2 regions of the Bacillus sp. AFS017336 genome follow, and region 2 is predicted to be linked to the other one. Evidence: riboswitches for the same ligand, from Rfam matches in the RefSeq annotation. Region 2 holds a riboswitch; the other holds the start of a gene.
What was found. A riboswitch is a leader RNA that binds a small molecule or an ion and turns the genes downstream of it on or off. The one in region 2 is predicted to bind FMN.
Positions count from the first base shown of each region.

Region 1: another riboswitch for FMN. It lies ahead of CN601_RS09565 (ECF transporter S component); the one in region 2 lies ahead of ribE (riboflavin synthase).

Region 1 covers NZ_NUCO01000019.1:22,330-37,981, reverse strand. The annotation lists gene CN601_RS09620 (YpdA family putative bacillithiol disulfide reductase) at 302-1,279, opposite strand; gene CN601_RS09615 (Glu/Leu/Phe/Val family dehydrogenase) at 1,419-2,699, opposite strand; gene CN601_RS09610 (genetic competence negative regulator) at 3,065-3,679, opposite strand; gene CN601_RS09605 (MerR family transcriptional regulator) at 3,756-4,664, opposite strand; gene CN601_RS09600 (hypothetical protein) at 4,696-5,223, opposite strand; gene CN601_RS09595 (CBS domain-containing protein) at 5,630-6,262, opposite strand; gene CN601_RS09590 (LysM peptidoglycan-binding domain-containing protein) at 6,351-6,986, opposite strand; gene CN601_RS09585 (CPBP family intramembrane glutamic endopeptidase) at 6,983-7,567, opposite strand; gene CN601_RS09580 (RecQ family ATP-dependent DNA helicase) at 7,577-9,094, opposite strand; gene CN601_RS09575 (YpbB family protein) at 9,081-10,154, opposite strand; gene CN601_RS09570 (ferredoxin) at 10,477-10,725, shown strand; gene CN601_RS09565 (ECF transporter S component) at 10,902-11,468, opposite strand; FMN riboswitch at 11,684-11,819, opposite strand; gene CN601_RS09560 (phosphotransferase) at 11,884-12,792, opposite strand; gene CN601_RS09555 (cob(I)yrinic acid a,c-diamide adenosyltransferase) at 13,370-13,939, opposite strand; gene CN601_RS09550 (ABC transporter ATP-binding protein) at 13,974-14,759, opposite strand; gene CN601_RS09545 (FecCD family ABC transporter permease) at 14,756-15,652, opposite strand, start outside.
Region 2 covers NZ_NUCO01000006.1:7,909-23,560, reverse strand. The annotation lists gene CN601_RS02280 (APC family permease) at 1-983, shown strand, start outside; FMN riboswitch at 1,718-1,865, shown strand; gene ribE (riboflavin synthase) at 2,200-2,847, shown strand; gene CN601_RS02270 (bifunctional 3,4-dihydroxy-2-butanone-4-phosphate synthase/GTP cyclohydrolase II) at 2,860-4,053, shown strand; gene ribH (6,7-dimethyl-8-ribityllumazine synthase) at 4,071-4,532, shown strand; gene CN601_RS26745 (hypothetical protein) at 4,804-4,980, shown strand; gene CN601_RS02260 (MBL fold metallo-hydrolase) at 5,101-6,195, shown strand; gene CN601_RS02255 (YbaK/EbsC family protein) at 6,198-6,710, shown strand; gene CN601_RS02250 (MBL fold metallo-hydrolase) at 6,864-7,685, shown strand; gene CN601_RS26740 (hypothetical protein) at 7,910-8,086, shown strand; gene CN601_RS27825 (S8 family serine peptidase) at 8,481-12,650, shown strand; gene CN601_RS02240 (YhgE/Pip domain-containing protein) at 12,701-13,897, opposite strand; gene CN601_RS02235 (TetR/AcrR family transcriptional regulator) at 14,079-14,687, shown strand; gene CN601_RS02230 (MurR/RpiR family transcriptional regulator) at 14,748-15,596, opposite strand.

The sequences.
Region 1 (15,652 bases), on a different contig from region 2:
ATGGGGTGAGATTCATGAGTTAGAAAATAGCAAGTTAATCAAAAAAACTTACTAATAAAAGCTTCAATAGTATGTAAAAATACAAAAATAAGAAAACTCCATAATCATAATAGGCCGTAGTGGAAGTCCACTACGACCGATTTTTCTTAACACTGATGATGATGGACTGATCGACAAGCTCATTTTTCATCCGTCTGAAACGTAGCTATGCAATGTTCATATACTGTTGAAAAATGAACTTATCAATAAATTTGCAGAACTTGAGAATTTTAAAAAATTATCCCAAAAAAACTTTGCCCATTTACTTTGAACTACTTGTTATATGAGAGGCAATTAAATCTCCATGAAAACGGCCATTTTCAATAAAAATTTCATTTGCATTGTTACCGGCAGCGATTACTCCAGCAATATAAATACCTTCTATATTAGTTTCCATCGTTTCTGGATTAAATAGTGGTCGCCCCGACTGATCATCTACCTTTACTCCCATACTTTTAATTAAAGTATGATCCGGATGATAACCTGTCATTGCATAGACAAAGTCATTTTCAATCTCGATTATTTGCCCTTCTTTTTCATAAACAACCGAGTCTTCTTTGATTTCTACTATATTTGCGTTAAATTCCATTTTGATAGATTCTGAACGGACAAGCCCTTCAAACTCAGGTAAAACCCATGGTTTAATACTTGGTGAATATGAACTACCTCTATAGATGACAGTTACTTCCGCACAACATTTTTCTAATTCTAGTGCTGCATCGACACTTGAGTTTTTACCACCAATAATTGCAACCTTTTGATTAAAATGCTTATGTCCTTCAAAAAAGTAATGTGAAACTTTTTCAAGCTTTTCACCAGGAATTGATAAGTAGTTTGGTTGATCGTAGTATCCTGTAGCAACTATGACTGCTTTTGCTTCATACTTTTTTTCTTCACCGTTTGTCGTAACTGTTTCAATCATAAAATTACTTTTTTTTGTAACAGACGTTACTTCTTCAAAAGCATTAATTTTTATATTATTTCTTTTTACAACATCACGGTAATAAGCTAGTGCCTGATGTTTCTTCGGTTTTCTACCTTCGATAATAAATGGAATATTTCCCACTTCTAATTTTTCACTCGTACTAAAAAACGTTTGATGTGTTGGGAATCGACTAAGGGTATGAACTATATTTCCTTTTTCAATTATTAATGCAGATATCCCCTTATTTTTCAGAGCTAGATAAGCCGCAATACCACAAGGTCCTCCACCTATGATCAGAACTTCAACTTTTTCCATTTGAAACATCTCCATTAAACTTAATTCTTAGTTATATTTACTATATCTATTTTACGTAAAAAATTTATTTTGTCTAATAATAGGTAAACAAAAAAACAAGATGGAAAAATTCCCATCTTGTTTTTTATCATATATAAGCTTATACCCAACCTCTGAATCGGCTAGCTTCAGCCATTTTACGCGCTCCTACCATGTAAGCTGCAAGACGCATATTTACTTTTCTATTTACACTTGTTTCATAAATATTATCAAATGAGCGTACCATAACTTTTTCTAATCTTGTTTCTACTTCTTCTTCAGTCCAGTAATAACCTTGGTTATTTTGTACCCATTCAAAGTAAGAAACAGTTACGCCACCAGCACTAGCTAATACGTCTGGAACTAGTAGAATTCCACGTTCAGTTAAAATTTTTGTCGCTTCAAGTGTTGTAGGTCCATTAGCAGCTTCAACTACAATCGATGCTTTAATGTTATGAGCATTTTCTTTTGTAATTTGATTTTCAATCGCTGCAGGAACTAAAATATCACAATCTAATTCTAATAATTCTTTATTTGAAATTGTATTATTAAATAGTTTAGTAATTGTACCAAAGCTATCTCTACGATCTAATAAATAATCAATATCTAAGCCATTTGGATCATGAAGAGCACCATAAGCATCAGAAATACCAATAACTTTTGCACCAGCATCATGCATAAATTTAGCTAAGAAGCTACCTGCATTACCAAATCCTTGGATAACAACTCGTGCACCTTCTAAGTTAATACCTTTACGCTTAGCTGCTTCACGAATTACAATTGTAACACCTTTAGCAGTAGCAGTTTCACGACCGTGAGAGCCACCTAATACTAATGGCTTACCAGTAATAAAACCAGGAGAGTTAAATTCATCTATTCTAGAATATTCATCCATCATCCAAGCCATAATTTGAGAGTTCGTAAATACGTCTGGAGCTGGAATATCTTTAGTTGGTCCTACGATTTGGCTAATTGCACGAACATAACCGCGGCTAAGTCTTTCTAACTCACGAAAAGACATATCACGTGGATCACAAACGATTCCACCTTTACCTCCGCCATATGGTAAATCTACAATTCCACATTTCAAGCTCATCCAGATTGAAAGTGCTTTCACTTCATTTTCTGTTACATTCGGATGGAAACGGATACCACCTTTAGTTGGTCCTACTGCATCATTATGTTGTGCTCTGTAACCAGTGAAAATTTTCACTTGTCCATCATCCATGCGAACTGGAATTTTTACAGTCATCATACGAACTGGTTCTTTTAAAAGTTCATACATTTCATTTGAATATCCTAATTTTTCTAACGCTTCTTTGATTACTACTTGTGTAGGCGCTAGTACATCTAATTGTTCTTCAGTGTTGCTATTTTTCTCTGTAGATTTCTCGGCAACCATTGTAAACCCCCTAGAAATTTGAACTATGAAAAGTTTCATTCATTCTGAAATTAGTATACAACTTTCCATCCCATTTTGAAAGTTATAAACACATAGAAAACAAAATATAATATTTGTTTAATGTAAGCGTTTTCTAAGGTCATTATACTCCTATTTACAAAGTTTGAAAAGGAAAGAATATGAAGAAATACAATATATTCATAAAAAATTTACATAAAGAAAACTCGCCGATTGGCGAGCCTTTAGCCGAAGACAGAGACGTAGTTGCACTGCACGTTAGATCTTGAATTGGAAACTACGTCGATTTGACTTCACCGGTGCAAATTTATACTTTCAAATGTGAAAGTAAAACCTCTCGTAATAAATTACTGAGAGGCTTTATTTTTATTTTTAACGAAATAAAAATGCAGTTGTTCAATAGCATTTTCTGAAATAAGCTCTTTACCGTACTCAATAATACGATAAATTGTTCTTGTGGAAGGATTTCCATATTCAGCTAATATCGCATAAAATGTTTCACGATCTAGTCTTCCTATTTCATTCTCCTCAAACTTTAAATAAAACGTATTTTCAAAAGAGAACAATCTTCCACCAATAGCATCACATGAAACTAATTTTTCAGAAAGTAGGATTAGATCATCCAAAGTAGAAAACTCGTACAATATATGTTCACTTTCATCAAGGATTACTTCCATTGATATAAAATCATCTTGAAATTCATCTTCCTCTTCTTCAATATCATCGGATTTTGTGACGATTACTACCATCCCTTGAGCTTGAAGTGAGAAAACTTCAACGGATACTTTACCATCTACTTCGAAACCTAGTTCTACGCTAGCTTCATGCATCATATCTTGAAAAAGCTGTTGAACTTTTGGCGCATTATACCATAAGTCTTCTTTTGTCAGACCACGTTCAGATAAATCATCAGATGTAAGAAAAACTTTTATTTTATTGTAGTTCAACCGTTCCAACCTCATGAACTAGCCTCCTTGCTGCATTTACCATAGTACAGTTTATGTTTTTAAATACTTTTGGTGATTCTAAAGTCAAAATTCATTTATAATTAAAATTCTGCTTTAACCACTCATCCCAGTTTGATTGTCCATTCCCTATATAAAATTCCTGGATTGAATCCATTATAGGGCTGTCACAAGTTGAAACTGCGTGACCACCAATTCCAATAATGATATCAGACTTAATTTTTTTGATTGTAATGGCTAGATCAATTGTTTTCTTTAAATTATCTTTAGAAGTACATGACATAATAAATCCAGCTGGATTCACTTCGCTTATAACTTGTTCAACGTCATTAGAGTCAATAGATGCTCCTAAATAAATTACCTGAAAACCAATTCTTCGTAAATAAATAGTAAATATTAATAAACCTAATTCATGCTTTTCATCTGGACCACAAACTGCAACTAACTTTGGCAAATGTTTATTGTTTGGTAAGTTTTGATAAACCATCCCTAATCTTGTTCTTAAGAAAGAGGTCGCAAAGTGTTCATGTGCACTTGTAATTTCTCCGTTACGACATTTATCACCTATTAAAATGAAAACTTTAGAAATGATTTTAAATAACACTTTATCAACTGAAAAAAGACTAAATGCCTCATTCACATAATTATGTGCTTCATTTTCTTCAAAAGTTAATAGTGATGATACAATACGATTTACTAAAGCATCAGATTGTAGATTTTCGGAAAGTGATTGATCATTAGATGATTTATGCTCTTTTGCTTCATATAAATTAATCGCTTGTCCAATTGTAAATCCTTCATTAACTTTTTGAACAAGCCATTTTAAGATGTATACATGTTCTTCTGTATAAAGTCGATGGCCAGCATCATTTCGTACAGGACTTATAATATTATATCTTCTTTCCCAAGCTCTTAAAGTGCCTGGTAATATCCCTACAATGTTAGAAATTGCTTTAATATTGTATTTTCCTATTTGGGCCAATTTTCTTTCCTCCTGCATGTAAACAAAACCCTTATTTCATAACCTCAAAATTTATGACAGTTAGTGTGTTTTGTTTTCGAATTCCTTTATTGTTATGTAGCTCCAAATATACCGTTTTCTGATTTCGTTTTACATTTGATTGACTTCTTTCAAACAGATAAACTTGAATACTTTTAAAATTACTAATATTACTATCCATTACTTCAGTATAGCTTGATAAAATACACAAACTGTCTTCATAAAGCTCTTCAAGTGCAAACGAAAGTTGATCTCTATTTGTTTTCACATCATCCAAACCTATAATTGTAAATTTCGTACAATTTTCAGTCTCAAATGAAGCACTTGTATTTTCTAAAATTGTAACTTTACAATCTAGTAATAATGCATTTAAATCTCTATAATTGCCACGATAGTCCTGATCATTCCATAAAAAGTAAACAGGAGCCATAGTAGATAAATATTGTATGTTTACATCATTATATTTTTTTGTTTGCCTTTTTGAATATCCACTTAAGAGAATGATTGTATTGTCATTGCAAATACTTTCAATCTCACTCAACTTAGAACGAATATCACCTATATATGGTATCCAAATAAATTGAATGGACTGTAATGAATCATCTAAATGCTCAATTTTAATTTTTTTATTGATAATTTCTAACTTACTTTTTCGATTTAATAGCAGAATAATCGCTAGTACTACTATTAATCCAATTAATACTAAAAATTTTATTTTAATTTCCCCCTTGTTTCATAAACACATTAAGTAAATACCATGTTGCTCCTCTTGTTTTTACGCCATTCATATAAAAGCAATTTAATTTAGTTCTATACGTACAGTTCATAGCACTTTTGTTTATTATACAAAAACTAGTAGAAATTGAAAAATTTTAAACTGCAAAAAAAACTTATGTCCATTCGTATTGAATGTGCATAAGTTTTAAATTAGACAAAAAAACAGTACATTACTCATTCGTAACAGATACTATTCTAAGGCCGAGTTCTTCAAATTTACTTAAAATTTTATCTATATTTTTATTAGCTTCTATTTTTAAGACAATTCTTCTTAATAATTGATCTTTTGAATCAAACGTTACAAGTGAAATGACGTTGATCTTAAAATGATGAAGATAGTCAAGTAATCTCGCTAGTTGACCTTCTTGCTCCATACTTGTCATTGAAATCCTGATTCCTGGACAATCCTTTCCAAGTACTTCTTGAAAAATCTCGATAACGTCATATCTTATAACAAGTCCAACGAAATTTCTTTCATCATCAACTACCGCAATAGATGGATATTTTTTTAATGAGTGCATTGTATCTTCAAATGGCTCTTCCGCTTTTACACAAATTGTTTGATGTGTTGCTATTTCACCTATTTTTATGTTTCTAATGTATTCTTCTTTTGACAATTCACTATAGAAGCAACTTCTAAAAATCTCAGCTTGTGAAATCATGCCAACATACTTATTTCCTGATAATACAGGTACGCTATCAATCTGTTTTTCTAATAAAAGATTCATTGCACGATCTACAGGATCGTTTGATTGAACCGTAATGACTTGATGATTTTGAAGCATTCGATGTTTTGCTAACATTCTATAACACTCCCTTCACTCTATTTATAACATAGAAAGGAAGCATTCAATTTAAACGGATTTGTCTAGATTTTGAACTTCTCAAATCTTATTTATCCACATCGACATTTAATGGGATTTTTAATATTTGACCAGGTCTCACTTCAATACTTTGTAGATTATTTGCATCTTGAATAATTTCTTCACCATCTCGATTACCATAATATTTCATCGATATAGTAAATAATGTTTCCCCTCTTTTTACTTCATGATTTATTTCTTTTACACCAACCGATCCATTTGAATCAGTTTCACTAGATGAAGATTGAGGTTTTACTTCATTTGTTACATCACTTTTTGTAGAAGCATTTTTAGTGCTTTCCTTTTTATTTTTATGGCTTTTAAATTTTTCAGTAGCAGCCAGTCTGACTTTTTCAAATTTATTTGAAGGAACGATTAAACTTCCTTTTGGAGTAAAAATTTTATCATATTTACTATGAACGAACTTAACTACGCCAAACGGTAGGAAAATAAAAATGATTACTAAAGCTGTAATCAATGGATATTTTATTTTCCACCATGGTCTTCGTTCATCTTCTTTTCTTTTCATCGTCTCACTTCTAGGTGGGAGATTTAATAGATCACTTGACTTGGCTGGATCTTTACTTTTTTGATTTTTTAATTTCTTATTTTTATTCTTTCGACTTAAGTCAGCTATACTATTACTTTGAAGCTCTTTATTCATTCCTTTTCTTCACTTTCCAAACTTAGTTTCATATACATTCCTAATACATAATCCAATATAAAATGAGCGAGAAATACAATAATGATATTATTTGTTCTCAAATATAAGTATCCGAGGAAAAAGCTTTCGATCAATACAACAGTTAGTAAAATTGGCTTTTTTACATAACGAAAATGAACTAAAGCGAAAACAACCGAAGCAATAATTAAACCGAATTTAGCTTGTATAAATCCTCTGAAAAGTAATTCTTCTGATAATGCAATTAGTATACAAAGCACTGTCATTTCAGGAATCGAAAGCGACGAAAAGAATCTTTTATTAAAGCCGCCATCATCTAGCAAACGTTCTGGAATCACAAAATTTAGTAAAATATTAAATATTACTAGTCCAACCCCAGCTCCAAAGCCATATAAATAAGTTTGATAATTTTTATAAAAATGTAAATCATTAATAAATTTACCAGTACCTATGAAAATCGCTATACAAATTATCGATATTGCTAAAATGACAAGTTGCGTACTATAAACACTTTTCTTTAAATAGTTAACGGGAATTTCTTGATTATTTAATTCACGTTCCATATCGTTTCCTCACAGCCCCAATTTATTTCTTAACTCCTGTTCCCATGAAAGTACTCCTGTATTTTCAATTTGCTCACGATCAGTTAAACAATAATCTTCAAATGATAAACCACAAATATTACAGCAGTTTGCTAGTTTATTATTTAAAATTTCATCAAAAAAAGAAAGATATTTTTCTCGATAACAAGTAGTGGAAGAAAGAAAATCAATCATCGATTTCAGCTTGAAATATTTTACTTTTTTCCTCTCTTTAATTAATTCTTGAATTGATTCATAAAACTCATAATTTAATTGTTCTTTATACAAGTTTTCGTCTACAATTACATTATTTTTGACCATTTCAGCATAGAACACTGTCCACTGAATTTCACTAAATTGAAAAACTGTTTTCCAATTTAATAATAAATTCTCATTCAATTTTATCGGATTATCTTCTAATTTTCTTAAATACGATATAAATGACTCAACTTGATTTACTGAAAGTATTTCGTCATCAATTAGTCTTAATGGTAATTCGTGGTCTTCTTCAGCTACAAGTAAAATTGCTATACTTGCCTCACCATCACGACCAGCACGCCCTATTTCTTGGAGATAATTTTCAATATTCGTCGGATATTGATAATGTATCACGAATCTTACATTCGGTTTATTTATCCCCATTCCAAAAGCACTTGTACATACAATTATATCAATTTGATTTTGAATAAATTGTTGTTGGATTAAGATTCTTTGTTCATGCTCCATCCCACCATGGTAATATGCAACTTTACAATTCAATTTTTCTCTTATGGTATGTGAAATTTTTTCGCATGTAGATCTTGTTCCGCAATAAACAATCCCTGGACCTTTTAATTTAGAAAGATAATCCGTTAATTTATCGATTTTTTGAATTTCTGAATCCACTTGATCAACTTGAATTGCAATATTTTCTCTATTAACAGAGTTAATATACTTATGTACATGTTTTAAATCTAATGTTTCGATTATTTCTTCCCGTACATTTTCACTAGCAGTTGCGGTTAAAGCTAAAACTGTCGGATTGTTTAATTTCTTCTTTATTTCCCCTAAAGTTTTATATTCTGGTCTAAAATCGTGCCCCCATTGAGAAATACAATGTGCCTCATCAATAACAAATAATGATATTTTATGTGCTGAGAGCTTTTGAATTAAAAATTGATTTTGTAGCATTTCAGGAGAAACAAAAATAAATTTATAGCTACTTATATTATTTAATAAATATTTTTTTTGCTCAAAACTTCTAAAACTATTTAATGCAATGACTCGCTTATCTCCAAAGGCCTTTAATTGTTCGACTTGGTCTTCCATTAGTGAAAGTAATGGTGAAACGACCACAACAATTCCAGGTAAAAGTAGCCCAGTTAATTGATATAACAATGACTTTCCACCACCTGTTGGAAGCATCGCTAATACATCATTTGAGCTTAATAAGTCTTTTACGATTTCTTTTTGATTATTCCTAAAGGACTGATAACCAAATTTTTCGAATAAAACTTTATTTAGGTCCATGTAAATCACCCATTCTTGCAAGTGTAATACGAATTTGAAAATAGGATACTTCATTTAATAAATCTTCTTTAACCATTTTCAATTTCCTTGTATTGAGCTCAATAATTTTATTTTTTATGAGACTATATTGAATTGGCGTAATAAATTGTTCAATTGGAAATAACTCGTCACTTAATACACACTCTACGATATGATCTTCAATTGTACTAAGCTTTAAATTACGAATAGATGCTATTTCTTGAATTGTTTTCCCTTCTGCAAATAGACGCTTTGTTTCAATCGAAGTATTTGTTATATTTGTACTTTTTTCACCTTGAACAAATTTACTTAGAAAAGGGTAATCAAGTTTATTTTCAATTAAATTAGTGAGAATTTGGTGCAATATGTTGATTGATTTAATATAGATCGTCTCGACACTTTCATTATTTTCAGATGCTATTTGTTCTAGTGTCATTCCATAAGCATTAGCTCCAGATAAACGCTTTACAAATAGCAATGCATCATCATCACTTAAATTCATTAAAGTCTTATGTAGGTCTTCATAAAAACAATTAACTAATTCAGTTTTTTTACCACCAAAATTTAGAATCACATTTTTTACCCATTCTTGGATATCATAATCTTGATTAACAGCTCTAAAATACTTTTGATTCATATTTAAGTTTGAAATTGTTTGAAAGAACAACGAAAATCTTTTCCAAAAATTTTTTTGAATACTAGAAAACCTTAGTCCATTTATAAATGTGAATTCTTTGAACTGTAAATTTTGATTTTCTATATAAGCTAGCCCATTTTTATTTAATAAATATGTATTTTTATGTTCAGATGCTTTTATATACCCTATATTTTCTAAACCATTTATTATGTTTTGCATAGTCTGTTGAGTAAGGAATGGGAATAGGCCGAAAAATGATGTTACATTGTAAAAATGAGAATCTTGAATAATTTGAGCACTTTGTTTACCTTTTAATAAATACAAAATACCTTGTACAGTTCGCTCGCCATTATATCGATGAATTAAAAAAAGTATGATTTCTTCCAATATTGATCGTTTAGACATTGTATACCTCACGGATATATTTATTAACAATAATATATTTGAATATTTTTTCAAATAATAAATAGTAGTACAAAAATATTTGTGCATTTTTTTTAAATAGTTATTATTTATTCTAGCTTATCATATGTATCAACAACCGAACCATTTTTTACGTATAAAAATCATTATTTATTTTATTTGAGATTTCATCATTTCTCGTTTTTTTCAAAACCTTGTACAATTATATTGAAAAGTTTTGGAAACCGTTTTAAAATGTTTACAGGTACATTACAAAAAAAAGTATCTGTAACAAAAACAGGGAATAATTTGGGAGGTCAATACAATGGCAAAATATACAATCGTTGATAAAGACACTTGTATCGCATGTGGCGCTTGTGGCGCAGCTGCACCTGATATCTATGACTATGATGATGAAGGGATCGCATACGTTACTCTAGATGATAACCAAGGAATCGTTGAAATTCCAGACGTTTTAGTTGATGACATGATGGATGCATTCGAAGGTTGTCCAACAGATTCAATCAAAGTTGCTGACGAATCTTTCGATGGCGACGCTTTAAAATTCGAATAGTAAAAACTGCGACGAATTAATTTCGTCGCTTTTTTTATTTAACAATTTAATGATAAAGTATAAATCCAAAGACTTCGGACTGTATGCTTTAATGAAAGACGCGAGCAAGATATTAGCCCGAATAAAGTTTAAAAAACAAAAAGTGTCTACTAAATTTAGTAGACACTTTAATATATTTATACGTTATGAACGTTCATTCTTTGAGTTAACCAAACTTTTAATTTAGGGTATAATACTAAGGTTATCACCATAATTAAAATTCCTTTTAACAAGTTAAATGGAATAATTGACACAACAATTACTTTATTTGGTAGTGGATAATGCATGAAATGTGCATATGCAGGTAATAGCACAAAATAATTCAAAATACTTAAAACTACAGTCATTGCGATCGTGCCTACAATTAATCCTATCGTTAATCCCTTTATAGTGCGATATTTACGAAAGAAATACGAAGCAGGTAAAATATATACTACCCCTGCAATAAAGTTAGCTAACTCTCCAAGTCCGACTGTCGTAGTACCTTTAATTGCAATATGAAGGATGTTTTTTATTAAAACTACAGCAATTCCAGCAAATGGACCAAAAACGATTGCTCCAATTAATGCGGGAAGCTCGCTAAAATCTAGTTTAAGCCAATCTGGAAAAATCGGAATTGGGAATTCGATCAACATTAGTAGATATGAAATACTACTAAGCATTGCTACGATCACCATTATATTTACTTTGTTACGTTGTTGCATTTACCTCTCTCCTTTTTCCCGATCATATCAAGAAAAATGAAAGGTTCGCTTAAGTAGCGTACTATTTGCAAATAGCTTTATAAGTTCAAATCAAAATAAGAAAACTAATTTAAAATTATGCAAATAAAATAAAATCCCCTATTTATAGAAATAGGGGAGAATTTTCAGCACGCCAAATAAGCGTTCAAAAAGATAAATTTTTTGAACTTGCGAACCTCCATCTTCTCCCATCCAGACTATACTGTCGGCTCTAGAATCGCACTAGATCCTGCCCAAAAATCAGGCTCGCGGGCTTATAAGCAATGCTTAATTACCGCCGGTGGGGAATCTCACCCCGCCCCGAAGATAGATCGTATATTAATTTACATTTTTAATGTTACTAAATTAAATACAGTTTGTAAATAAAAAAATCTACCTACTCAATTAGAGCATTTCGTAGGTTTTCTTGGCAAAAATTTACCAATGTGTAATCGTTTTGATCGTGTGCATATACCAAAAGTACAATTGTTGTAAAAATCGCTTTAAACTGCGCAAGTTTCTTTGAAGCTTCAGACACTTTACCATAAATTGCATAAAAAGACTCTCTCTGATCAAACGGAATTAGACTATATACAATTGATAAATCTAATTCACATTTTCCGATATGAGCGTCCCCCCAATCAATTATTCCTTTCAGTTTGTTTTGTTCATTTACGATAATATTTTTAAAATGTAAGTCCCCGTGAACTAGTATCAATGATGTCTCACTCTGAATTTCAACTAAATTTTCAATATAATGGTTAATTTTCTGTTCATCTACAATTAATTTATTCCGTATAGCTTGTTGAACATATTTTTCTAGTTGCGGCTTTCGAAAGTTAATATCTAATCTCCTCAGCTCATCGTACGGTAGTTTAATTTTCGCCAATTCAATTAGATCAATTGAGTGTAGCTGTTTTAAGAAGTTTGCGAGTGGTTCAATCAATGCTATTCTTTCTTCTCTATTCAATCGAATTGGAGGCTTTCCTAAAATATAGCTATAACCTAAAAATGGCCAAGGAAATAGTTTTGAAGGCTTACCATCAAGTACTGGCACGGTTGTATTCATTTCAAATTGATTATGTATTACCGGTAGTAGATTTTTTTCTACGTTTAAGATCTTTACTGCAATTTTTCTACGTGGAAATCTAAGTAAAATTTCATTGTTTAAGCTAAAAACAGTATTATCAAATCCTTCTCCAATTTTTTTAATTTCTTTTATAGTAATTCCAGGGAATTGCTCTTTTACTATTTCTTTCACTAATCCTTCATTCATTACAATTGCCGGATCCCATATGTTAGACATTTCTTTCTCCTTAACAATAAAAATAGAACTTCACATTATAAATGTACTTTACCAAATTTAATAGCAAATTACATTTATATTTGAAGTTCTAAAAACAATCAATAACTTATTAAACTTTAAGGATTTGAAACCATTTTTAATTCGTGAAAGTTTTTATCTAAAACTACTTCCTTTAATTTCTCTCGATTTCCTCCAATAAACAATAGACCAATCGTTAATACAAACACAACTATCAAAAAACACCTTCTAAGAAAATCAACCATTGTATTATTTCCTCCTACCCATGAAATTTGGTTTTCTGACGAGCCCTGTGCATTAGTAGACGATTACCAAGAAAGTTTTTTTAACTTTATAAAGAAAATTTTGTGTTAGGATAGCCTGTTCCTCTTTTTTTGACATTTAAAATGAACTTTCATTCATACCCTTTAACTCTTCTATATGTATAAGAAACTCAGATTACTAGCAAATTGAAATGCTAAAAGATACACTAAATCATTCTATGATTGAAATAATCGATTTATACAAAAAAGTAGCGATTGTTTTGAAAAATTCTACTAAACAATCGCTACTTTTTTATTTATTTTTTATCTGTTCGAAATACAATTGCTCCACGTTCGTATTCTACATCCTTAATCGTTAAACGTGTATTTATTAACCTAGCTAGTGCAAAGAAGTAGTCAGATAGTCGATTCAAATATAAAAATACTGGTAAGTGTATGTTTTCTTGTTTCATCAATGTAACGACTGTTCGTTCTGCACGTCTAGTAACTGCTCTTGCTTGATGGATGATCGCAGCAGGTTTTGATCCACCAGGTAAAATAAATCGTTGTAATGGTGGTGTTGCTTCCATATACTCATCGATTAAAGTTTCAAGTTCTTCAACCATTTTCTCAGTCGTTTTAAACGGTATACTGTCCTTAACGACTGCTAAGTCACCACCACAATCAAATAATTCATGTTGTATTTTTTGTAGTGCATTGTATAAATCTCTTGTATCTTCATGATCTAAATAAGTCATTGCGTACCCAACGATTGTATTTACTTCGTCAATTGTACCGTAAGACTCAACTCTTAAATCATCTTTATCAACTCGTTTACCTACTAAACTCGTTTGACCTTTATCCCCAGTTTTTGTATAAATTTTCATGAAAAACCTCTCCTTTTTTCAATATAAATTTAAGTTAAATTACATTACTCTTATATATAATGACTTTTTTATTTGTTTCAGGGTTATCTAAAATTTGAAAAGAAGTATCATATAGGCCTTTTAATATGTCTTCAGTTAAAACTGAGTTTGTTTTTCCCTCAATATAAATTTTGCCGTCTTTTAAACCTAATAGTCGATCACAATAAAGACTTGCTAAATTTAAATCATGGAAGACAGTTACAACAGTTTTATTCTCATTTTTTTGTAATTCCTTTAACATGTCCAAAATTTTAATTGTATGCATCAAGTCTAAATGGTTACTTGGTTCATCTAAAAAAATGTATGGGGTATCTTGTGCAAAGCATTGGGCAAGAAATACTCTTTGCCTTTCACCACCGCTAATTTCATTGATTAAGCTCTTCTCCATCTTATTAGTACCTGTCATTGACATTGCGCTTCTAACGGCTGTTTCGTCATGATCTGTCCAACTAGGAAAAAAAGAAGAAGAGTGGGCTAGTCGCCCTAATTTCACGGTTTCTTTTACCTCATATGAAAATGTATAGGAATTTTGTTGAGACAACACAGCAATCTTTTTAGCTATTTGTTTATTAGACATACTAGAAACTAATTCTCCATCTAACTTAACATTTCCTTTAGAAGGTTTAAAAAGTCCACATAGAATATTTAAAAATGTAGACTTCCCACTTCCGTTAGGTCCAATAATCCCTAGCCATTCTCCTTGATTGATCGAATAGGTGAGTCCATCCAAATCTGTATGAATTCCATCATATGAATATGAGATATCTTGACTTTTAATCATACTTTTCCTCTATTTCTTTTCAGTGATAGTAATATAAACGCAAACATTGGAGCACCTATTAAGGACGTAATTACTCCAATTGGTAATTCTCGAGGCGCGAGTACTACTCTCGATAAAATATCGGAACCTATTAAAAATATGGCTCCATTTATCATTGATAATGGCAGTAATTTTTTATGTAGTGGACCAACTAGCTGTCTAGTAAAATGCGGAACAACTAACCCTACAAACCCAATTGTTCCAGATACCGCTACAGCTGCACCAGATAAAATACTTCCTGTTAGCAAAATTAGATAAGTAGATTTTTTCACATCAATACCTATATGCTTTGCATTTGTACTACCAAATGTCATCGCATCTAGATGTCTATTTTGACTAAATAAAATCAAAAATGAAACAATTAAAAATGGTAGTAAACTTAAAGAATACTGAATACCTCTACTTCCAATATTCCCCATTAACCAGCCGATTACTGCACGTAATTCATTATTCGAAAATGTGATAAATAATGATAACAATGCAGAACAAAATGAACTGATTATGATTCCACCTAATATGATTGTTTCGACATTTAAAGAGCGATCTAATTTTCTTACAAATAATAATAAGATTAAAAGTGTACCAAAACCAAATAAAATACTAACTACTGGTAAAGTAAAGTAAGTAACAATCGGTAAACTTATTTGAAAAAATAAAACAAACACTGCTCCTACAGATGCGCCCGAAGAAACACCTAATGTAAAAGGATCGGCTAATGGATTTTTAAGTATACCTTGAAACGCGACTCCAGCTAATGAAAGACACGCTCCTACTAATCCAGCTAACAAAACTCTTGGCACACGGATATTCATAACAATTGTTTGAATATCTGCTGGAACATAATTAGTTTTAAA
Region 2 (15,652 bases):
GCTTTGGGCCTATTGCCGTTACAGGTACGGCAGGTCATTATTTACAATTACTGACGAATCAAAGTTTTTTCAATGAAAAGTGGCTAGCTTTAGGAATCGTATGTTTTGTTTACATCATTTTAACGAGAAGTATAGCTGATATTGGTAAATTTGCGTTTTTCATGTCTAGCTTTATTGTTGTGACATTGATAGTCGGGAGTGTTCACACATTATTTACAGTTGATGGAAGCTTCACTTTAGAAAGTCCCATTACTGTTTCTAATTTTGGGGAAAGTTTACTTTTATTATTTTGGGCTTTAATTGGGTGGGAAGTAATCGGTAGCTATTCTTTAGAAGTAAATACTCCTGAACGAACAATTCCAAGAGCTGTAATATTGAGTTTTTCTATCATAGCAGTTGTCAGTTTAACAGTCGCATTTGCTTTTCAGTGGATTCACTCTAAAAATGGAGATAGTATGGATCAATCTTTAGCACCGTTACTTCAAAGTTTATTTGGAAGTTGGTCAACTCCAATTATTTCATCAATTACAATTGCACTTTGCATTAGTACAGTGCTATTAGTAATCGGAGCAGTATCAAGACTAATCACCGATCAAGCAAAAAATGGTTTATTACCTTCTTGGCTTTCTTTTAAAAATAAAAATAATGTAGCAACTCGTTCATTATTTATTTTGTTCTGCGTTCACATTATCGTATTTATCCTTTATTATAACGGTTTTCTTAGTATACAAACTCTTGTAGCAATTGCTAATGCATTCTTTCTATGTAACGCTTTACTAGGAGTTTTAGCTTGTTTTCGATTATTTGATTCTGTATTTTTTAAAATCGGTTCATTACTTTTAGCAGTGTGCTTTTTAGGAATACTCTTGTTTTCTTCACCAATTATTCTTGGAGTGATCACATTAATTTCAATGTACTTTATTTGGCTTCAAAAAAGAGATTCCAAACAACATGATCATATTCTACAGGTTGGAAATGAATAAAAGGATAGTAAAGAAACTTCAATCAAAAGAAGTTTCTTTTTTTTTGAAAAAGTAATAATAATTCCTTTTTATGTATATTTATGTTTAATGAAAAAATGGTAGTGTCTATAAAACAGACCAGTTTTCTTGAGATGAAGACAAGTTTAATCAATCCATATTTTTATACTAAGAGTGAGTATAGTGGTAGGAGTTGTTTTGTTAGAGTTGTGTATTTTTAAAAAATAAATATAGGGTTATTACTTATGGAAATGATTGTGAATGGCTAATATAGCACATATGAATCTAAAGTTTTTTAGTGAAATATGATTAAGGAATATTTGGATAATCGTGACAAAACGATATAACGGTAAAATGTAAATGTGTATATATACTTGATAAAAATATAGTCTGATTCTAAGAAAAATCGTTGCATTTCTAGAAGAATATTTTTTGCTCTTTGTATCACATTTTCAAGTTGAAATTGTTTCATTGTTTCCTTTAATAATTAATATTTATACATTTTTTCTATTTATTTCCAATCCGTTTAGAAAAATTAAAGATAGAATTATCATTTAAGAAATTAAACAATAAAAACGGAAAAACTCGAAAAAAAATAGAGCGAGAAAAATCCATATTCCATATGGTTTTATGCCTTAATTTTGTTTTATTTTAAATAGTTTTTTAAAAAAATAAAGTCATAATTTCTTTACATTCAAAAAATTGCTCGTTATAATGAAACCAAATTTGATAATTAGTGTGTCCTTCGGGGTCGGGTGAAAATCCCAACCGGCGGTGTTGTATATTTTTATACTAAGCCCGTGAGCTTCATATAGATTTTTTATATGTTGCTGATCTAGTTAGAATCTAGAGCCGACAGTATAGTCTGGATGGGAGAAGGATGGAGTGCATATATGGATAGTTGTTTGTTTTTTTTCAAATTTACTACTCATATAGGCTTAGTTTGTTGTGCTTAATTAGTAGGTACAACAATAGACGTGCTACAATACTGTCTTTTAACAGATACATATTGTACTAGCGTTTATTTAAGTATGCTTCCTTTCTTAAACATCTATTGCCCCTTAGGAGTTTTCTAAGGGGCTTTTTCACTTTTTCAAATTAATTTGAATTAGAAGGTGTGATAAGGTGGATCAACTAGTTATGAAATTAGAGCTGGATCTTACAAAGTCATTTATTGGACTTGAGTGTAATACGCTTCTTTGGAATGAGGTGACAAAACTTGTTTACTGGAATTATTGAGGAAATAGGAACAGTAAAAAATATCGTAAAAAAAGGTAAAACTTTAGTGTTAACAGTTGAAGCATTACAGATTCTTGAGGATGTTCATCTAGGAGACAGTATCTCTGTTAATGGTGTTTGTTTAACTGTTACCGATTTTACTAAAAATGAATTTTCTGTTGATGTTATGCCTGAAACATTTCAAGCATCTAATCTAAATACTTTGGCCTCTGGTCAAAAAGTAAATTTAGAGCGAGCAATGGCTGCTAACGGTAGGTTTGGTGGGCATATTGTATCTGGACATATTGATGGTACAGGTAAAATAGTGGCCGTTAATTCAATGGAAAATGCTGTGGTCTATAAAATTAATATTCCGAGTCGATTTGCTAAATATTGTATTCAAAAAGGTAGCATAACGATTGATGGTACAAGTTTAACAATATTTGAAGTTGAAACTGATCTTGTAATGATTTCTTTAATTCCTCATACTCGCTCACATACAATTTTAGGTAGTAAAAAAGTTGGAGACGTTGTTAATATTGAATTTGATTTATTAGGTAAGTATGTCGAGAAAATGCTTGGTATGGCTGAGAAGAAAAAGGAATCTTCAATAACAACTTCATTTTTATCTCAAAATGGTTATATATAAAGGAGTAGGCTCATGTTCTCTAAAATAGAAGAAGCAATTGAAGACTTGAAAAATGGAAAAATAATTATTGTTTGTGATGATGAAGACAGGGAGAATGAAGGAGATTTTGTTGTCATAGGAGAATATGCAACTCCTGAAAATATTAATTTTATGGCTACATATGGTCGTGGATTAATTTGTGCGCCGGTTTCTGAAAAAATAGCAAAGAAGCTAGATTTATATGAAATGGTAGCAAAAAATACAGATTCTCACGGTACTGCTTTTACAGTAAGTATCGATCATGCTGATTCTACTACTGGTATTTCGGCATTTGAACGTTCTCATACTGTTTTGCAAATGTTAAATGAGGAATCAACTGGAGCAGATTTTAAAAGACCTGGGCATATGTTTCCACTTGTCGCTAAAAACGGAGGCGTTATTGAGCGACCAGGTCATACTGAAGCAGCAGTGGATTTAGCTCGAATGGCCGGTTCAAAAGAAGTTGGTGTCATTTGTGAAATTATGAATGATGATGGAACGATGGCAAGAGTGCCAGATTTAATTCAAGTCGCAAACAAGTTTAATTTAAAAATGATTACGATTAAAGATTTAATTCATTATAGACGTGAAACTGAACAACTTGTACAAAGAGAAGTTGAAATTAAATTACCAACTGATTTTGGTGATTTTAAAATGATTGGATATACAAATGAAATCGACGGTAAGGAACATATCGCGATTGTAAAAGGTAAAGTTGACGATGGTGAGCCAATACTTGTACGTATTCATTCGGAATGTTTAACGGGCGATGTTTTCGGATCATGTCGTTGTGACTGTGGACCTCAGTTACAATCCACACTATCGATGATTGAAGAGGCTGGAAAAGGCCTAATTGTTTATATGCGCCAAGAAGGTAGAGGAATTGGATTACTCAATAAGTTACGAGCATACAAATTACAGGAAGAAGGCTTTGATACGGTTGAAGCAAATTTGAACTTAGGATTTGATGCCGATTTAAGAGATTATGCAATAAGTGCTCAAATTATTAAAGATTTAGGTATAGCGAGTATCGATTTAATAACGAATAATCCAGTTAAAATAGATGCTCTAGTATCTTATGGAATACAGATAAATCATCGAGTACCAATTCAAACTGAAATGAAAATGGAAAACGAAAAATATTTAAATACAAAAATAGAAAAAATGGGACATTTACTAAACTATTAAAAATGGGAGAGATTAAGATGAAATTTGAAGGAAATTTAGTAGGATCTGGACTTAAAGTTGCGGTAATAGTAGGACGTTTTAATGAATTTATTACATCTAAATTACTTGGTGGTGCACAAGATGCATTAGTTCGTCATGGAGTAGAAGAATCAGACATTGATGTTATTTGGGTACCAGGAGCATTTGAAATTCCATTAATTGCAAAGAAATTAGCAGATTCAAAAAAATACGATGCAATCATCACACTTGGAACAGTTATTCGTGGGTCAACTACTCACTATGATTACGTATGTAACGAGGTAGCAAAAGGTGTTGCTGCTATTACACTACAAACTGGAGTACCTGTCATTTTTGGCGTATTAACAACTGAAAATATTGAACAAGCGATTGAAAGAGCGGGAACGAAAGCTGGTAATAAAGGCTGGGATGCTGGTATTTCTGCAATTGAGATGGCAAATTTATTAAGAGCTATTAACTAAGCATATATAATAGAAGAAACTAGTTAAAGAGAGGGGAATTTTCCCTCTCTTTTTTGTTTAATATTTGACAATCGGATAAGGAGTTAAGCTAAAAAATAAAAGGATTTGCGCTTATTTTAATATCAATAGATTTCACAAACTTTTAATAATATGTTCCATTTGTTTATAAGTAAAACTGATAAGATTTGATTATAGTATTGAGGTAATAGATCGAGTGAAACCATAAATTTTTATATTGAACAACAGTAAACAAGGAGGTGAATCCGTAAATATGTATTTAAAAGTAAAAACAAGAAATGAATTAGAGAATATGTTAATTGAACGACAATCCAATCTCTTATTTGGATATAAAATCATCAGCCGAGGTGAAGCAACCGAAGATGAACTGGCTCAAGTAATGAAACAGTTAGAAAAAGAAATTGATATTCTAGAAAGGAAATTAAAGTGAACACCTTAATTAATCATAAAGGTGTTTTTTTTAGTAAATAACAATCTGAATATTTGTTTAATCTTCTTAATTTGTGGTAGTGTAAATTTTAGTAGAAATATTTTTGGAGGTAGACGTTAAATGTTATTTTTACTAATTTTAATATTACTAGTTATTATGATCATAACGTTTTTAAATACATATCCGCATTTTGGTAAGCGATATTCAAAAGAACAAATGGAAACTTTCCAGACTTTAGATCATTATGAAAAAGGTAAATTTATAAACCAAGTTCCTACGAGTATGAGTATGGATTTTAAAACAAATATTTCTATGATTAGAGATTTTGCTAAGAAAAGCCCGAATCGAAAACCTAAAAATGGTATTCCAATGGAGAAAATCGATGCTTCAGCATTTTATTCAAAAAATAAAGATGCTAAAATTACTTGGTTTGGCCATTCGGCGTTATTAATTGAAATCGAAGGTAAAACGATTTTAGTTGACCCAATGTTTGGGAACGCACCAACACCATTTCCACAATTTGGCGGTAAGAGATATAGTGGTGGATTGCCGATTGAGATTAGTGAATTACCAAAAATAGATGCCGTCATTTTATCGCATGATCATTATGACCATTTGGATTACGGTACGATAAAAAAAATCAAACAGAAAGTAGATCGATTTATTGTTCCTCTAGGAGTAGGTAGTCACTTAGTGAGCTGGGGTGTCCCTAAAGAGAATATTTCTGAACATAATTGGTGGGAAGAATTTAAGTTTGAGCATTTAACATTAGCTTGTACTCCTGCAAGACATTTCTCTGGAAGAAGTTTGACGGATCGTAACAGTACTTTGTGGTGTTCATGGGTCATCATTGGAGAGAAAACGAAAATCTACTTTAGTGGAGATAGCGGTTATGCACCACATTTTAAGGAAATTGGTGAAAAATATGGTCCGTTTGATCTAGCGCTAATGGAGTGCGGTCAATACGATAAGCGATGGTCTGCAATTCATATGTTACCGGAAGAAACTGTTAAAGCATTTATCGATGTAAAAGGTGAGGTTCTTGTACCAATTCATTTTGGTGCTTTTACATTGGCATTTCATGATTGGAATGATCCGATTGAACGAGCTGTAAAAGCGGCTAAAGAAAATGGGGTAAAGTACTCGACACCTAAAATAGGTGAAACAATCAATCTAAGCACAGGTGAATTCCCTAATTCTATTTGGTGGAAGTAAGTTTGAAATTTAATATTAATTTAAAGGGATGGGATCTAGTGGAAGGATTAAAAGAAAGTGCGCAAATCATTCAAGATTTAATTTTTGAGTTAGGCTATTCAAATAAAGTCATAGAACTTCCAAATAGTGCAAGGACTGCAAAGGAAGCAGCGGATGCATTAAATTGTGAAGTGGCTCAAATAGCTAAGTCTATTATATTTAAAATAGAAAGCTCAAATAGCCCTGTATTAGTAGTAGCAAGTGGTATAAATCGAGTTAATGAGAAACAAATAGAGCAAGTTCTAAATGATCAATTAGGGAAAGCAGATGCTGACTTCGTGTGTGAACAAACAGGATTTGTAATCGGAGGAGTGGCACCAATTGGCCACAAAAATCCAATAATCACCTTTATTGATGAAGATCTATTACAGTATAGTGAAGTATGGGCTGCAGCAGGCCATCCAAAAGCAATTTTTCAGTTAACACCAACAGAACTGATTGAAATGACAAAAGGTAAGGTTGTAAAAATTAAATAATAGAATACATGACTTTAATCGTTTAGGCACATACAAGTGTAATAAATCAGTTTTTGATTTACTATACTTAAATGTGTCTTTTTTTTATTGGGAATTTTTACCTTTAAGAAAATGTTCAGAGTAAATTCGAGGGAAAGTGAGATGAATGAGTAGATGTTAAATTTTATGTGTACGACATGTGGCGTACAGTATAACAAATCTAATTATCCTCCTATGTACTGCACAATTTGTTCTGAAGAAAGACAATACATCAATCCTAATGGACAAAGTTGGACAACATTACAATTGATGAAGGAAAAGAACTTTCAAAACATTATACGTTTTGAAGAAGAGAACCTATTTAGTATACAGACTAGTCCGAAGTTTGGTATTGGGCAAACCGCCTATCTCGTTAAGAATAAGGGATTTAATTTATTATGGGATTGTGTGTCCTATATAGATGAGAAAACTATTGAAGAAATAAAGCGCTTAGGGGGACTCGATGCAATTGCACTATCACATCCACACTACTACTCTAGTAAAATTGAATGGGCAGAAGAATTTGATGTACCAGTATACATACACGAGGATGATCAAGAGTGGGTTACGAGACAAAGTGATAAGATTATTTTTTGGTCAGGTGAATCGTTAGAGCTAGATAATGGAGTTAACATTCGCCGGCTAGGTGGACACTATAAAGGTGGGGCTGTATTAGAATGGCAAACTGGAAATGAGCAAAAAGGTGTACTGTTAACGGGAGATATAATTCAAGTAGTCGCAGATCCAAAGTGGGTAAGTTTTATGTACAGCTACCCTAATCTAATCCCATTGCCTGCAAAAAAAGTTAAAGAAATATCAGAGGTTGTAGAAACGTTAAAGTTTGATAGGATTTATAATGCATTTCATGGGATTGTAAAAGAAAATGGAAAACTCGTCGTTCATAATTCAGCTAATAGATATATAGAAGCATTGGAAGGGACATTATTTGATACTTAATAGACTGGAAAGGGCCAATTTTTGGTCCTTTTTTGTTCTTCCTGCATTTAAGGAAAAAACTAAAAATAAGCATACGATAAAGCAGATTGTTGATTTTTTTTATGTAACTAAATGGAACCATATTCCAATTAGAAAAGGACTATTAACTTTAATCTAGAATTAATAATATAGTCAAACTAGTTGTAAAATATTGGAATTGTAAAAAAGTGGCCAGAGGGGATAAAATGATAAAATTTTTAGTTATTAGCGTAATCTTTGTACCTATTGTTATCCTAATCACAAAATCGAATTTGCAAAATATTAGTGTTTGGATACTTGTCTTGCTATTTGCTCAAAGTGCTGTCTATTCAATTTGGGACTATGTTGTAAAAAGAAATCGTAATAAGAAACAATTTAACTAACGCACTGCATTAGTTCAATAAGAGTCCAAAGGTTGTCTAACTTGACAATCTTTTTTTATTTGAAAAATCAATTACAGAGCCCTTATCTAAAAATATCATTAAAAATTTCTTTATAAGTTAATTAAAATATAAAACAAGCCTCCAATAACGTTAAAAGTCGGGTTAATTTGAGATAAAATCTTTGTAGAATTTTGTCGTTTTTTATAATGATTAAGAAAAACGTTGATAAATAAAGGTTTATAATAACCCGGTTGATTAAAAACAGAATATTCACGATAATTTAATTAAGATAAATGCACGAAAATTATTTGTTTTAAATGAGTAATTATAGTGAATTTTGTCAGAAAAAGAAGTTTTTTGTAATTAATTGTATGAATGAACTGGAGGAAGAAAGATGGGGGAAAAAAGAGAAAAGGGCAAAGTAGTTCTTAAAGGGTTTACAGTGTTAGCTTTAACATCTAGTTTTATTTTAGGTTCTCTTGGACAAGCATCAAATGTATCAAATGCAGCAAGTCCAAGTAAAGCAGAAGACATTCTTTCTAACTTAACTGCACAGCAAAGAGCGGCTCTTAAAGAGCTTTCTACGAATGAAGAATCAGGGCTTCAAATTTCTTCAGATATTGATTTGAACTCTACAGAGCAAACAAGTGTCGTTGTTGAATTTGTAAATCAGCCTGTTAAAGTAGCACAAATTGAGGCGAGTGTAGAAGGTAAAAGTTTAACAAAATCTGATGCTGAAGCGCTAATCGATCAAGACCATGATACTTTTACGAAAGATATTGCTCAAGTATTGAAAAGTGAAAAAAGTAAAAAAGTGGATTATAAAATAAATCGTTCGTACAAAAATGCTTTTAATGGTGTTTCCATGACACTACCAGCAAATCAAATTAAGAATCTATTAACATCCAAAGCAGTTAAAACAGTTTGGAGTAACCAAACATTTTCAATTGATCCACCAAAAGAAAACGAACAACTAAAAGCGGATGAAGCAAATGTTGGAAACTATACTCCATATGATGCGTTAGATCGTTTACATGCCGAAGGCTTTACTGGTAAAGGAATTAAAGTTGGAATTTTAGATACGGGTATGGATTATAACCACCCAGATTTGAAGTCTGCTTATAAAGGTGGATACGATTTCGTAGATAACGATAATGATCCTATGGAAACAACATACGCGGATTGGAAGAAATCAGGTAAACCTGAAATTAGTAATTCAGAGACTTATTATACTGAGCATGGTACACATGTAGCTGGAATTATAGGTGGACTTGGCAAAGCAAATAGTGATTATAAAACGTTAGGTGCAGCACCGGAATCAGATTTATACTCTTACCGTGTGCTTGGACCATATGGAAGTGGAACAACGGATGCCATTCTTGCAGGGATCGACCGTGCAGTTCAAGACGGTATGGACGTTATTAATATGTCACTTGGTGCAGCTTTAAATGATCCAATGGCTGCAACTTCAATTGCAGTAAACAACGCTGTATTAAGTGGTATTACAACAGTCGTTGCAGCAGGAAATACTGGCGATCAAATGTATACACTTGGTTCACCCGGAGCTGCGGCATTAGCGTTAACAGTTGGTGCATCGTCAGTCGCTTTAGATGTATATCAATATGCAGGGGTAAATAATGGAAAGAACTATTCAGCAATACAATTAGCTCAAAATTATTCAGATAATATGACATCACTAAAAGGAAAAACTTATCAATTAGTTGATGTTGGTCTTGGAAACCCAGCAGATTTCACCGGTAAAGATGTAAAAGGAAAGATAGCATTTATTAAACGTGGTACGATTGCATTAATTGATAAAATTAAAAACGCAAAAGCAAACGGTGCTGTAGGCGTATTAATGTATAATGATGAAACAAATAAAGCTGAAGGTGCAATTCAAGCTTTCCTTGGTGAATCAGTGGACGCAATTCCTGCATTTTCTGTTTCAAATGAAGAAGGTTTAGAAATTTCGGCTGCAATCAAAGCTGGTGCATCAGATTTCACTTTTGGCGATTTTAAAAAGATACAAACAGCATCAGATGAATTAGCAGCATTTAGTTCAAGAGGTCCATCACGCACTAACTACGATATTAAACCAGAAGTGACTGCTCCAGGCGTAGCCATTCTTTCAACTGTACCATTTTATATAAATAATAAAACAGATGATGGATCAAAACCTGAAGATTATCAATATGCTTATGCGCGCTTATCGGGTACATCTATGGCAACACCTTATGTAGCAGGTGTATCAGCATTATTACTTCAATCAAATAAAGATTTACAACCTGAGGATATTAAATCGATTTTAATGAACACAGCTGATCCATTATCGAAAGCTTATAGCGTATTTGAAGTAGGTAGTGGAAGAGTAGATGCATATGAAGCAATTCACTCGAACGTAGAATTAGAAGTAGTAGACCAAACTTCAACGATTATTAATGGAAAAGAAAAATCAATTAAAGAATTAACTGGTGGCATAAGCTTCGGTTCATATGGTTCTAATGATCAAGACATTACGGATTCCCGTAATATTACGTTAAAGAATCGTAGTGAAAAAGCGAAAACATTTAAAGTAGATGTGAAATTCCAAACTGGATTAAGAGGATCTAAAGACGCGGCCGGGAATAATGTAACATTAACTGGAGCTACTTCTGTAAAATTAAATGGAATTAGCCAGAAGAATGTTAAGTTTAACTTAAACATTCCAAAGACAGCTGAAAAAGGGACATATGAAGGATATATTACATTTACAAATACAGCGGATTCTACCGAAACATATCAAATTCCATTTGGTGGACGTTTTGTTGATGAAGGAATCGACACCTTTAAGATCAATAACCCGATGTTTGGTATGAATACGGACTGGCCAGAAAATGCGAATCCGTTTGTAAGCTTTACTTACTCATTAAAATCACATATGAAAACATTAGAGGTAGTGTTACAAGATGCTGAAACTGGTGAGGATCTAGGTTTAGTCGGTTCTTTTACACCGATTACATTGAATGAAAATCAATCTTATACAATTGGAAGGGGATTTAATTCAATTTACTATCCATTTACTGGTGATGCGAAAAATCCAATTAGCAGTGAGCCGAGTAATGCAACAGCAGGTAAATATCGATTAAAAATGATTGGAACAAATGATAAAGGTAAAGTTTTCACTAAAACAGGTGATTTCTTCTTTGACGCTGGAGCACCAACTATGACGTCTAGCTTTGATAATTTAGATCAAAAAGTAATTGAATATAAAGATAGTCAATTTGATTCGAATGGACAGTTTTTATATGATTTTAATATTAACTTAAATGATCCAGAAACTGAAGAAGCAAGTAAATTAGGTATACCAGTAGATCAATCAAGCAATGCAGTTGTATCTTTTTACGATAGCCCATTCCCAGCAAAACCAAAGTATACAGATATAAATGGAGACTATAAGGATAAAATTTTAGTTAAGAAGCGTTCTACACCATTGCAAGTTTCATTTTATGGATTTGATGCAGCTAGAAATTTTACTGGAAACGCATCGACTGATTTAAGAATCGTATTTGTCGATCAGCATTTTCCATACTATTACTTAAAACCAAATAAACAAACTGTTACAACTGGCGATATTGTAAATTACAGTGTTCGTTCAAATAATGTGAAAAACTTAAAAACTACTAAAATAAATTTAAAAGTAGATCCAAATCTTGCAACAATTCAAAATGTAGTAGTAAATGATGCAGTAAAACAATTTGGAGATGCGAATGTAATTGTATCTTCAGAACCAGCTGCAGCTGGTACACTACTTTATACATTTACATTTACTTATAATGGAACGAAATCTTTACCAGAGGATTTACAACTATTTAACTTCGACATAAAAACAGCAGAGAAGTGGACTAAAGGTGCGCCGTTTGATTGGTATACAATGAAAGCATCAACGATTGATCAATCAAATGTAGAAACAAGTAATGTCTACGCTTATATGGACACTTATAAAATTATGGAAGCTTATTCAAGAACAGATGGAGCTTTATTATCAGAAGGTTTATATGATCCAGCTACTGGTGAAAAGAATTATGCAGTTGATGCAAGTAAAATCGGTGTAAAAGTAACCGTTACTTCATATGACGGAAAAACGATTGTAGATGCTCCAATCTATAACAGTGGAGGTCAATATACTGCTGAAGGTATGAATGCTGATCCAAAACCTTATACTGTAAAAATCGATGTGCCTGGTCATTTTACAATGTATAGAAAAATGAATCTATCAGATAATGTACGCGGTGAATATGTAGGAAAGAGAATGCTTTGGAATTTAACAAGTGGAGCGGCTGGTGATGTCAATAAAGATAATGTAATCGACATTTTAGACGCAGTAGCTGTACAAACATATTGGGGTACAAATAAAAATACAACAGACTTTAACTTCGACAAAGTAGTAGATGAAAAAGACATGTATTTTATTGAGAAAAACTTTGGATTACAAAATCCTACAGTTAATAATGTGCAGAAACCAAAAACCACGTATAAAGGCAAGACTTTAGAAGACATCTTAAAAGATTTAGGATTAGATCAGTAATAAGAAAAGGGAAACCAACTTGAGTTGGTTTCCCCTTTTTGTTGTGCAATTTATTTCATTGTAACTGCTTCTGTTTGACTTAGTACTTCTTTATTCGGCTTAACAGCAGATAAGAATAAGACTAGTACAGAAATAATACCGATCCAAATGATAATCGTCATTGGATGACTCATTGATAATCCTTTGTCAAAATAGAATATTTCTCTTAATCCGTCAGCTCCAAATCGCATTGGAACCCAAGAGTAAATCCAGTCTTTTGAAAAAGCTGGTAAAAGCTCTTTTGGCATACCAATTAAAGAACCAGAGAAGAAGAAGATTAGGGCAAAGATACCAACTCCACCGAAACCTATCCATGATAGTACAGCAGAAATAAGGATATGGAAACAGAAATAAGCAATTGTTAAATAGAGTGCCACATCTAAGAAGTTTGGAAGGGTGATTCCCATCCACTTTGCCATTAATGTTATTCCAAAACCGATTAGGAATGATAAGATAACTCCTAAAAATAATTGTTCAAAAATAACTTTTAGTTTTCCAACTTTATTTGATGTTTGAGTTTTCTTTTTCGCTAAAAAGACAATAACTGCTCCAATTAAACTAGACATCCAAAGAGGTGTTATTAAAAGGACAGGTGCGTTACCATTTGATGTATGTGTCCCGATTGCATTTACATTTTCAATCTTTGCTATGAGTGGATTCGCTAATATTTCAGCTTGTTTTACTGAAATCGAGTTCACATTTTTCTTTAATTCAGTAAAAATCTCGGTATGAATATTTAGGCTAAGATTTTCTACAATATGAGTTAGCATTTGACTAGCCATCGTTGAGCCAGTTGTATTTTTACCTTGGTTTACTAAAATTTTAATCGCTATTGGCGAAGGATTTGCTGTTTTTAGTGAAGCTTGATTTTTACTTAAATCATTTGGAAGAATAAGAGCACCGTAATATTTTTGATCATCTAGACCTTTACGTACTTTTTCTTCACTTGAAACTTGAATCCATTTAATTGCTGGCTTTTCACCATTTGTCGCTTTGGACAATTCAGTTATTTTTGAAACCATCATATTACCTATATTAACAGTTCCTTTTGAAGGAACTTGGATACCTTGGTCTTCGTTTACGATTGCAATTGGAAGATTTTTAGGTGTTGGATTAACAGATGATGCTAATGTAAGAGAGAAAATTATCGCAACAACTAATACTAGTATTGGCGCTAATATAGCTTGTTTTTGTTTAAATAAGTTCATTTGAATACCTCCTATTTCCTAAGTCGTGAAATTACTGAACAACGTGTTGACTAATCTTATGTGTTGATATTACAATGAGTTTTAATAAATCACAATAAGCAAATAACATAAATGTGTTCATTGCTAAACAGATTTATATTATGTGTTTATTAAAAACCTATAATTTAAAGGATGATATAAAGTGACTCAATCATTGAGAGAAATGAAGGTTGCAAAAACGAAGGAATTAATAAAAGAGACATTATTAGATTTAATTGAAGAAAAAGGATTCGAAGCGATATCAGTAAGAGATATTACATTAAAGGCTGGATTAAATCGAGGTACGTTTTATCTACATTATAGAGATAAATACGATTTAATGGAAAAAAGTCAAAATGAAATATTAGAAGAATTACAAAATCGGCTTATGTATATGAAACCAAAAGAATTGAATGAGTTTTATTCAAATGACATGGTCTATCCACCAATTCTAAATGTGTTTCATTATTTAAAAGATAATCAAAGGTTTATTAAAGTACTAATCAGTACAAAGGGGGATCCAGCATTTCCGAAAAAAATGAAGCAATATATTAAGGAAGCGATTTATGAAAAAATAATCAATATGATTGAGGAGGAACATATGATTGATCTTCCTCATGAATACACAACTGCGTTTATTTCTTCAGCTTTTTTTGGTCTTATGGAAGAATGGTTAGATAAGGAAGAACCAATTTCGCCAGAAGAAATGGGTATTATGCATATGAAATTATTAAAATTTATGAAGCAATTTGTAAGTCAAATCGTTAAGTAAAAGAGGGACTAAAAGAGTTTTCTATACCCTTTTAGTCCCTGTTTTTTCTAAACACTTCATTTAAGATCTAGTTTCTGATATGGCTGTTCTTACTTTTTCAAATGATGTTTTAGCTTTGTGAGAATTTAAGATCATTAAATTTACATATAATGCATCAATGATACTTAATTGAGCAATCCTTGAAGCTAGAGCCTCTGGTCGATATTCTGTTTCCTCAGATGATGTATACAGGGAAACAGAAACATTTTGACTTAAGGCAGATTTCGGGAAACCTGTAATGCCAATTGTTTTGACACCGTTTTCATTTAATACTTGCAAAATACGCAAGATATCTTTATTGGAGCCAGAATGTGAGATCACGATGGCTACATCATCCTTTGTGAGTTGAGAAGCTGACATTAATTGAAAATGTGAATCCGTGTATGAATTTGCTTTAATTCCTGTACGAATAAATTTATGAAAAGCATCCATTGCAATTATTGAAGAACCGCCTACTCCATATAATTCAACTTTATTTGCTTTTAAGATCAGATTTACTGCTTTTTTAATCGATGCACTATCTAGAATTTGGGCAGTATTTTCAAGTGTTCGAATATTAGATTGAAATACTTTATTTGCGATTGTTATTTCATCGTCTTTTTCGTTAATTTCCTCATGGATTTGCTGTATTGGCGTCATAATTTCTGTTGCTAATGCAATTTTAAGGGCCTGATAGCCTTTAAATCCAATGCGCTTGCAAAATCTAAAAACAGTAGCGTCAGCCACGTTCAAGTCTTCAGCAACTTCTGTAATTGTACTATGAATAATATGCTTTGGATTTTGTAATATATAGTCAGCAATCTTCTTTTCTTTATCACTTAATCGTGCATAGTAAGAACGAATTTTACCTAAGCTATTCGTTTGTTCCATGTTCTTTACACCTTCTTAGGGAATAGTTTTTTAGAATGAATATTAATATAGTTTTT